DNA from 3 places in the Paenibacillus sp. RRE4 genome. Region 3 is predicted to be linked to each of the others. Evidence: riboswitches for the same ligand, from Rfam matches in the RefSeq annotation. Region 3 holds a riboswitch; each other region holds the start of a gene.
What was found. A riboswitch is a leader RNA that binds a small molecule or an ion and turns the genes downstream of it on or off. The one in region 3 is predicted to bind thiamine pyrophosphate.

Region 1 (3,213 bases), on a different contig from region 3:
ATTAGTTGAAATCATGAATCACATTGTAACTACTTATTCCTCTTAACATGGAAATAAAAAAATGTGCTATCCGGAATATTACCGAATAACACATTAGTTATCTGTCGTATGATTTTAGGCTCCTGCTCCAAAACGCTGGCGGTATCCGCATTTGCGGCAAAGTTCTTCTACAGCTTCCCGTTTGGAAAAACCGTATACCAGATTGTTCGCACGCTCTCCATCCACAATATCGGAAAAAGACTTTTCATGAATGTTTCCAAGGTTGATGACACCTTCTCCATCCAAACAGCATGGAACCACGGTTCCATCAACCAGCACTGCTGCCTGACTGCGTAATGCATGACAAAAACCTTTTCCATCATCTTCAGGTGCATCCAGACTTGGCCATTGGAATTCATGGTCCTGATTCAGGTATACGTTAGGTGCAATTTTCACGCCACTACCTGCAACAACCTTTTCTTCAATACGGAAGTCCAGATTGAATTCCTTTTCCAGCACCTCAAGCGTCTCCCGATTGCGATTCATCTGAGCATTGGTGAAGTTATCCTGCGTCAGATTCCATAGTCGGAACGAGACAATGACGTTATGTTTCACCGCTTCACGAACAAAAGACAAGATGTTATGCAAGTATCCGTCGCGATCCGTAGAACCTTCATGGCCGTCAAAGCTGTGCAACGAGAAATTCATCTGTCTCAGTGCAGGTTTGCCCAATAATTTATGCTGTGTCTTCGGTAGTAGCGTACCGTTGGTCGTAATGTTCACTTTAAATCCCTTGGCATGAGCCATATCCAGCAACAGGTCAATTTTGGGATGAAGCAGCGGTTCCCCTTTGACGTGCAGGTAAATATGTTTTGTGTGTGGTTTGATCTGATCCAATATATTATTAAAGACTTCAGGGTCGATAAATCCTTTGGCTCGCTTCGTTTGTGGACAAAAGCTGCATGCCAGATTACAGATGCTCGTAATTTCAATATATACTTTCTTGAACGTTTTCAACTCAGGGTCCCCATTCTGCCGGGAGGAACAACGGTCCTGCCCTCATTCGTAGTACGGCCATATGGGCCAATCCCCATTATATCGGGTTAACGAGCTAAGGTAAATCACAATAGCGGATCTATACAAAGTTCCGGTATATTCCCCGCCCATTTTCAAGACTTCGTTGACGTCCTATTTACATTAAGACGAGATGGATATATGCTGAGGATATAACTGCATATCTTGTACATTTTCACTAGGGGAGCCTTAAGGCTGAGACGAATACGACGATTCGGACCCTTCGAACCTGATCTGGATTATACCAGCGGAGGGAAGTGGAGCGGCTTTTATTGGCAGTGGATGATCTCTATCCTGGACGGGGATCAACTTCAGTTCACACGTATAGCTCTGCTCATTTCTCCGGAAATGGGCGGGGCTTTTTTTGTATTTTGGCGATTTGGCTGGGATTCAAATGTTCTCAATATGAAATCTCTGTAATCCCATGAGAAGAAGGTAGTTATTGGGAGCAAGATACAAATTGCTTTTTTTGTCTATATCTGAGTGTGGTTCACTCTCATCACCATCAAGATCATTCTAAATCAAGGAGGAAATGAAGATGTCTTATCTTGAACGTGTACGTTCACTCAATCCTTTGGTTCATAATATTACCAATCTTGTGGTTGCCCCTTTTACGGCGAATGGCCTGCTTGCTCTCGGAGCCTCTCCGTTTATGGCCTATGCCCATGAAGAAGTCGCTGACGTCGCTCGCATGGCCGGCGCGGTGGTTCTGAACATCGGCACATTGGATGAGAAGGTCGTTCAAGCGATACGTCTAGCCGGACAATCGGCCAATGCACATCATGTGCCTGTTGTCCTTGATCCTGTTGGTGCAGGAGCCACGACATATCGCACCGATACAGTACAGATGCTGGTTCGTGAGCTTCGGCTTACGGTATTACGAGGCAATGTCGCCGAAGTCGCTCATGTTATTGGTGTACCATGGAATATCAAAGGTGTGGATGCCGGGGTTGGCGAAGGAGACCGGATTGGCATTGCCGAGCAGGCAGCGCAACAGCTTGACTGTATTGTTGTCATTACAGGTCAGTACGACATTATTACAGACGGATTTCATACTTTTCTCACAAGCAACGGACATCCATTGCTCACCCAAGTTACCGGGGCAGGCTGTCTTCTCAGCTCAGTCATTGGTGCTTTTGCTGCGATTGGCGAGCCGGGACGCGATATGCTGAACAGTGTGGTAGAAGCTGTCTCAACCTACGGTATAGCCGCTGAACAGGCCGCAGCACGAACGGCTCATCAGGGGCCAGGCAGCTTCCAGATTGAATTGTTAAATCAACTGGCGCAGATCACACCTTCGCTGTTCTCCGAGCAAGCACAAATCCGTCAGATTCGTGGGGGTGTGTGATGAATATTGCTCAAGCGTTAACGATTGCCGGGTCTGATAACGGCGGCGGTGCAGGAATTCAGGCGGACCTCAAAACCTTTCAGGAACTTGGTGTATACGGCATGACGGTCATTACTGCAATTGCCGCGCAGAACACAACAGGGGTTCAAGGGGTGTTTCCGATTGATTATCACGGCATTGCCCAGCAACTTGATTCAACGGGAGCCGACTTTCAGCCGCGTGCTATTAAAACAGGTATGTTATATAGTGCCGAGATTATTCGTCTTGTCGCGGCAAAATGCCAGCAGTACGGCTGGTCTAATCTGGTGATTGATCCCGTGATGGTTGCCAAAGGCGGTGCGCCTCTGCTTCAGCAGGAGGCTGTGCAAGCACTCATTCAGGATCTGCTTCCCCACGCCTTGCTTATCACACCTAACATCCCGGAAGCCGAACTGCTTATCGGGAAGCCGATTCGGAACCTGAGCGAGCGTGAGGAAGCCGCCAAGCAATTGGCGCAGATGGGTTCAACGTATGCTTTGATCAAAGGAGGACATGATACGGGGAGCGCTGTGGTTGTTGATGTCCTGTATGACGGGCATTCCTTTCATTATTTGGAGAACCTTCGTGTTATGACACGTCATACCCACGGAACCGGTTGTACGTTCTCTGCTGCCATTACGGCGGAACTCGCGAAGGGCTCACCTATTCTGGCTGCCGTTACGACCGCGCGAGCATTCATTCAGGCAGCCATTGAAGATGAGCTGGGGTTCGGGACCGGGCACGGGCCGACGAATCACTTTGCGTACCGGCGCAGACAGCGGGGTGAACGCTGA
Region 2 (3,213 bases), on a different contig from region 3:
GGCTCTCAGTGGTGGACAACGTACGAAAGTCCTGCTTGCAAAATTGTTGCTGGAGAAACCCACTGCCCTTTTGTTGGATGAGCCGACTAACTATCTGGATGTAGAGCATATTGAGTGGCTAACTAGATATTTGAAAGACTACCCCTATGCTTTTCTATTGATTTCCCATGATACAGAGTTTATGAATGAAGTGGTTAATGTCATTTATCATCTGGAATTTGCAAAATTGACGCGTTATGCGGCCAACTATGAGAAATTTCTTGAAATGGCAGATATGCAGAAAGCACAGCATATCGATGCCTACGAGAAGCAACAGGAATACATCAAAAAACAGGAAGATTTCATTCAACGCAACAAAGCTCGAGCTTCGACCTCTGGCCGGGCGAAAAGCCGGGAAAAACAACTTGGAAAGGTCGAGCGAATCGATCGACCAGACGAAGCAGCAAAACCAACATTTAAGTTCAAGGATGCCCGCGCAAGTAGCAAAACCGTTTTTGAAGGTATTGATTTTGAGATCGGTTATACGTATCCATTACTACCTAAGATGACCATGACGATCGAACGTGGAGAAAAGATCGCGATTGTGGGATGTAACGGTGTAGGTAAATCGACACTGCTCAAAACGATCCTGGGTAAAATAGCGCCAATTAGCGGAAAAACGTTTCTTGGAGATTATTTGGAGACGGCATACTTTGAACAGGAAGTGCGAGCCGGAAATATTACACCGATCGATGATGTATGGAACGAGTTTTCACATCTAACACAGAACGAGGTACGAGGACATCTTGCACGTTGCGGGCTCAAAAATGAGCATATTACGCGTCCACTTAACATGCTTAGCGGTGGGGAGCAAGCCAAAGTCCGATTGTGCAAACTGTTGATGCGTGAAAGCAACTGGGTCTTGTTTGATGAGCCGACGAACCATCTGGATGTCACGGCAAAAGCTGAACTGCAGCGTGCGTTGAAAGAATATAAGGGAACTGTTTTACTTGTATCGCACGAACCGGATTTTTATGAAGGCTGGGTCACTAAAACGTGGAATGTAGAAGAGTGGTCCGAAAAAGCACGATGACAAAAAAAACCGGTTGTGGTAATATAGGCTACAACTTCATATGAACACTAGGGGGGCCGCACGATGCGGCTGAGATGGAAAAATACGATTCCGGACCCTTTGCACCTGATCTGGATCATACCAGCGTAGGGAAGTGGCGCGTTTCAGCGAAAACGATAGTAAATGATTCTTAACGTAAGAACAGGATCTTTTTACATCGTGATGCCAAGCGTTTCAATATCGAATAAACAGTTATCGATTTGACTATCAAACTGCTTAAGAGGTATTTGTCACACGCTTGTGTTTAAACTGAACCATTGTTTATACGCAGCCGCTCCCCTACGGGAGTGGCTTTTTTGATTTATATTTGTCATTACAACTCCTCCAAGCCTGTAGATGAAAGGAGCGAAAACGAGGTTGCATACCTTGATGTTTGATTATGAAGCTCATGAATTAGGTAAAACTTCAACAAACCAGTGGCACCAGCGGACAGATAAATCTGTACCAACGTGTGGACAAGAGCAAGACTTTTTTGAGTTACATGTGATATCTACGAATAAAGCGGAACAGTCAGCCATGTTGAAAGCAGCCAAAGATATTTGGCCTTATGTGCATTACATCCATATCCGGGAAAAGCAACTTTCGCAACAGGAATGTTTTAACTGGGCCAAATTGATGGCAGAAGCGGGTGTTCCGGCTTCCCGCATTGTAATCAACGGTGCGAACATATATTCGTCAGGTTGTTTTTATCAAGGGGTACATTGGAGCCAAATTATGCTGGAAAGGGCAAAAGTAATGGTAACGCCGGAGAACAAGCGTGATCCACGGCTCAGGTTGGGGATATCGGTGCATTCGTTGCATGAAGCGAGAATTGCCGAAGAGTATGGCGCGGATTACCTTTTTTTCGGGCATGTGTACGCAAGTGCAAGTAAACCTGATTCTGTAGCGAGGGGATTAGATGCATTGTCGGAAGTGTGCTCCAGTGTAAAGGTGCCTGTTATTGCAATAGGGGGGATTCATCCGGGTAACATTCAGGCTGTCAGGTCTGCGGGAGCCAGGGGTGCAGCTGTGATCTCAAGTGTGTTAAAACATGCAAACCCTGCTTATGCTGCTGCGCTTCTTAAACAGGCCGTGGACGCGGTGAAGTGAATGTTTCCCGGTCAAGAGCCGTAAATGATGCCAACCCGAGAAAATGTGAATGTTGTTCAAACAAGGAGATGACAAAATGGTGCAGAGCAAACCGAGTCAACCCGAGGAAGTGATACGTTCATCGTATGATCAAAATAAGTTTGAGCTGCTGGCTCTATCTGAAAATTCGGATTTATCCAAGACACAAGAAACCTGTCATGCAGAAACAATCATTGTAGGCGGTGGAGTCATAGGCTGTGCGATTGCTTTTGAACTGGCATCCAGAGGTCGGGAAGTACTGCTTGTTGAGCAGTCGGAAATTGCTAGCGGAGCTTCCTGTGCGGCTGCCGGCATGCTGGCAGCAGACAGTGAGGATTTTGCTCATCCACTCATGGCAAAAGCCGCACATGAAAGCAGGGAATTGTTGCATAAGCACAAAGAGCAAATATCCGCTTTAACAGGTATGGATCTTGGCTTACGGCGCAACGGATTTATCACACCGTTTCGTTCATACGGTGATCTAAGTAAATACAAGGATAGACGAAATACCACTTCGGGAATGCAGCAACTTTGGTGGGATCGAAGCACGGTGCAACGAGAAGCGTTATGGTTGAATCGGGATACGTACGGCGCTTATTACCGATCATTGGAGAGCGAAGTGTTGCCCGTTTCATTGACAAGAGCTTATGCGAGATCGGCTGAAATGATGGGTGCGCGCATTTTGGAAGGAGTTCAAGATGTTCGGCTGATCGTAGATAAGCATGGTGTTCAAGGTATTAGAACGGCTAGGGGAGAGGTGTGTTGCAGACATATCATCATAGCTGCTGGTTTACAAGGGGAGCAACTCATGCATCAAGTGGGGGGCACTTTGCCTTCAAGTCCGGTGAAAGGTGAAATGTTGGCCGTTCGGTTCCCTACAGATCAGGCTGGTGGTAGACCCGATCGCACTGTATATGCAGAAGATGTCTATATTGTTCCGAAAGCCAACGGAGAGGTGTGGATTGGCGCAACCAGTTTGCCAGGAAGAAAAGATC
Region 3 (3,213 bases):
GCTAACACTTTCCGACATCATCCGTATTAAATTCAGAGGTATTCTCCTTCTTGCAATCAGCATTGTTATGGCTTTAGCTTCCATTAAACAATTAGTCGAGTAACCGTTTTTCAATATATATGAGTTGCCCTATATAACAGTTCAGACTATGGTAAAGCAAGCTGTCGAAGGGAGAAGGTATTGCATGAATATGGGTCCGAACCATCTGAATTCATCCGAGGGCGAAGCCGCCAAACAAAGGGCAGATGAACTTGCCCGCCAAGCTCAGCGCGGTACCTGGTTGAGTGGAATTTTCACCACAATCATTATCGCTGCTGTGATCATTGGAATTTTATTTTGGATCGCTTACATTAGAACTTCTTAAAAATAGGATTGCCCAGGAAATACTTTTTTTCTAGATGGATAACGATACGATGAATTAAACCGTCATAACAGCCGCCGGTCCCTTGAACAACTTGCCAAATACATAACGCACTAGCGGCCCCAATACAATCAACTGATATGGCAATGCCAGACCGAAGTTACGTACAATCGTATGAAGATACGTGCTGATCACGGATTCTCCCTCTAACTGACCGGCAGCAACGGCTGTAATGATGCCATATAAAGACATGAGCAAAACCATGCCGATCACCATGAATAAGGACATCGTAACTACACCTTTGATTTTACTCGATCTCGCAAATGAGAAGGAAAATGCAATTTTTCTCGCTATTGGCCCCACGATGAACGACTCCACCAAAAAGGCAATGACAAAACAGAGCACGAATTGAAGCAGCATCTGCATCTCGGACATCCGACCTAACATCCCCGTATGCCATAGATTGAAGGTCATCATCACTACGACCATTCCTGTACACATCATAAGTCCAAAAATAACTTGTTCTTTCTTGCTTACTGGCAATATACTCATCCTTTCTGTAACTTGGATCATTATAGACAATCGGGCTACCCTCACATAAGTGAACATTTTGTGAACGATTTACCGACTAGACACACTCCCGTCACTGGCCTATAATTACACCTAGTAATGCCCGTAACTTCATAGTTTCCCAGGGGAGTCGGAATTGGCCGGCTGAGAGTGTATCCCATCAAGATACTAACCCTTAGACCTGATCTGGATCATGCCAGCGTAGGAATCGGAGTATATTGCAACGGCACAGCTATAAGCTGAACGCCACTCTCTCACGCCTGCACGCGTCCCGGATTACGGGGCGCTTTTTTTGTTTTCTTTTGACATGCAGAAACAGAAAAATGACGTTATTCGGATAACCCGCGAGTATAAATTCGTCGATTTATGCAAAGGGATTGGATATGAAGCCAAGGAGTACCCCCGTGCCATCCGGCCGGACATACGAAGGAGAGAATCACAATGAATTGGCGTAAAACGATGGGAATGTTACTCATGTGTGTGCTATTGGTTACCGTAGCTGCATGTGGTGGCAAAGAAGCCGCTCCAGCAGAGCAGCAAAGTGCGACTGGTTCGGACCAAACCAATGAGGGGAGCAGTACTGCACTGAAAGATATAAAAGTCGTGCTCGACTGGACTCCAAATACGAATCATACCGGTCTGTATGCAGCGGTGGACCAAGGTTTTTATAAAGCAGCAGGTTTAAATGTGGAGATTGTACAGCCAGGAGCCGGTGGTGCGGATACGATGGTTGCCTCGGGTGAGGTACCGTTTGGCGTCAGTTATCAGGAAAGTGTAACTCAGGCGCGCACGCAGGACGTTCCACTTGTGTCGATTGCCGCAGTTATTCAGCATAATACATCTGGTTTTGCCGCTCCAGTGGATCGTAAGATCAAATCACCCAAAGATTTTGAAGGTAAAACCTACGGTGGCTGGGGTTCCCCGGTAGAAGAAGCGGTAATGCAGTCCATTATGGAGGGCGAAGGTGCTGATGTATCGAAAGTCAAAAACATTAACATGGGCGATGCCGACTTCTTCACAGCTGTGAAACGCGACATCGACTTTGCGTGGATTTTCTATGCCTGGACGGGAATTGAGGCTGAATTACGCGGAGAACCGATTGACATGTTATATGTAAAAGATTATGCCAAAGCGCTGGATTACTACACCCCTGTACTCGTGACCAATGAACAGACGATTCAGAAAGACCCTGAACTGGTGAAAGCTTTCCTAAAGGCCACTTCTGAAGGTTATCAGTATGCCATTGATCACCCTGAAGAAGCAGCGAACATTTTGATCAAAGCTGTTCCCGATCTGGACAAAGATTTAGTACTTGCAAGCCAAAAGTGGCTCAGCCCGAAATACAAAGATGACGCACCTCGCTGGGGTGAACAAAAGGAAGAGGTATGGAAGAACTACACCGACTGGATGTTCAGCAAGAAACTGCTGGATAAAGAGATTGATGTAACGAAAGCATACACCAACGAATTTTTACCGCAGTAATAAGTGATTACTCAACATGTAAAAATGAATTTTGATTTTTTCACATTTAAATGAAAAGGAAGAAAAAACTTAAAGAAGCGAGCCCTTATAAGGTTTTCTAAGGAAAGCCACCTCATAAGCACGCTTTCTGCTGAATTTTCTTCCCACAATCCAAGTGATAAGTTAATTTTTTTGTACACAAAAAACGGAGAGGGCAGAACCCCTCTAAAGAAGCAAAGCGGTCGCGTTTATCACCGGATTTTCCCTTTGGAAAAGGGAATCAAAAAAATCTGGGGATAACAGCGATCTAAGAGGGGACTGCATTCGGAGTGGTACAGTGTACAACGACCATATCTACTTATCCATCCACACCCGAAAGGAGCATTAATCTCTCATGGCAAGTACATTACTCAGTATTCAGGTTATTCCCAAAACACCGAACGGCGAGAACTCCTATCCATACGTAGACCGTGCCATCGAAGTGATTCAGCAATCCGGCCTGAAATATCAGGTCAACGCGCTCGATACGACCATGGAGGGCGAACTGGATGAACTACTGGAGGTTGTGCGCAAAATGCACGAAGTGCTTGTGGAAGCTGGTAGTCCAAGCATCATCTCCCAGATCAAAATCGCACATAGCCCGGACGGATTCAGCATGGATACACTGACGGAGAAATATCGCTAATGTCTACCTATTTTAAAAGTGTATGGCCGCCCCTCGTGGCGGTTATTCTCTTTATCACGGTATGGCAAGGGGCCGTCTCTCTATTCCAGATTGAGAAATGGATGTTGCCTGCGCCGTCCGATATCGCTCGCGAAGC

Region 1: it holds a riboswitch for thiamine pyrophosphate, as region 3 does, so the genes downstream of both, thiM (hydroxyethylthiazole kinase) here and Q9R46_RS20645 (ABC transporter substrate-binding protein) in region 3, are expected to answer to the same signal.
Region 2: it holds a riboswitch for thiamine pyrophosphate, as region 3 does, so the genes downstream of both, Q9R46_RS11685 (thiamine phosphate synthase) here and Q9R46_RS20645 (ABC transporter substrate-binding protein) in region 3, are expected to answer to the same signal.

What each region holds. Positions count from the first base shown of each region.
Region 1 covers NZ_JAUZUT010000011.1:6,209-9,421, reverse strand. Annotated here, with positions in the region: gene Q9R46_RS25505 (radical SAM/SPASM domain-containing protein) at 115-996, opposite strand; TPP riboswitch at 1,224-1,326, shown strand; gene thiM (hydroxyethylthiazole kinase) at 1,592-2,401, shown strand; gene thiD (bifunctional hydroxymethylpyrimidine kinase/phosphomethylpyrimidine kinase) at 2,401-3,213, shown strand; gene thiE (thiamine phosphate synthase) at 3,213-3,213, shown strand, end outside.
Region 2 covers NZ_JAUZUT010000001.1:2,595,331-2,598,543, reverse strand. Annotated here, with positions in the region: gene Q9R46_RS11690 (ABC-F family ATP-binding cassette domain-containing protein) at 1-1,072, shown strand, start outside; TPP riboswitch at 1,112-1,221, shown strand; gene Q9R46_RS11685 (thiamine phosphate synthase) at 1,469-2,200, shown strand; gene thiO (glycine oxidase ThiO) at 2,277-3,213, shown strand, end outside.
Region 3 covers NZ_JAUZUT010000004.1:130,140-133,352, reverse strand. Annotated here, with positions in the region: gene Q9R46_RS20655 (hypothetical protein) at 185-364, shown strand; gene Q9R46_RS20650 (DUF2798 domain-containing protein) at 419-913, opposite strand; TPP riboswitch at 1,045-1,157, shown strand; gene Q9R46_RS20645 (ABC transporter substrate-binding protein) at 1,373-2,413, shown strand; gene Q9R46_RS20640 (MTH1187 family thiamine-binding protein) at 2,787-3,077, shown strand; gene Q9R46_RS20635 (ABC transporter permease) at 3,077-3,213, shown strand, end outside.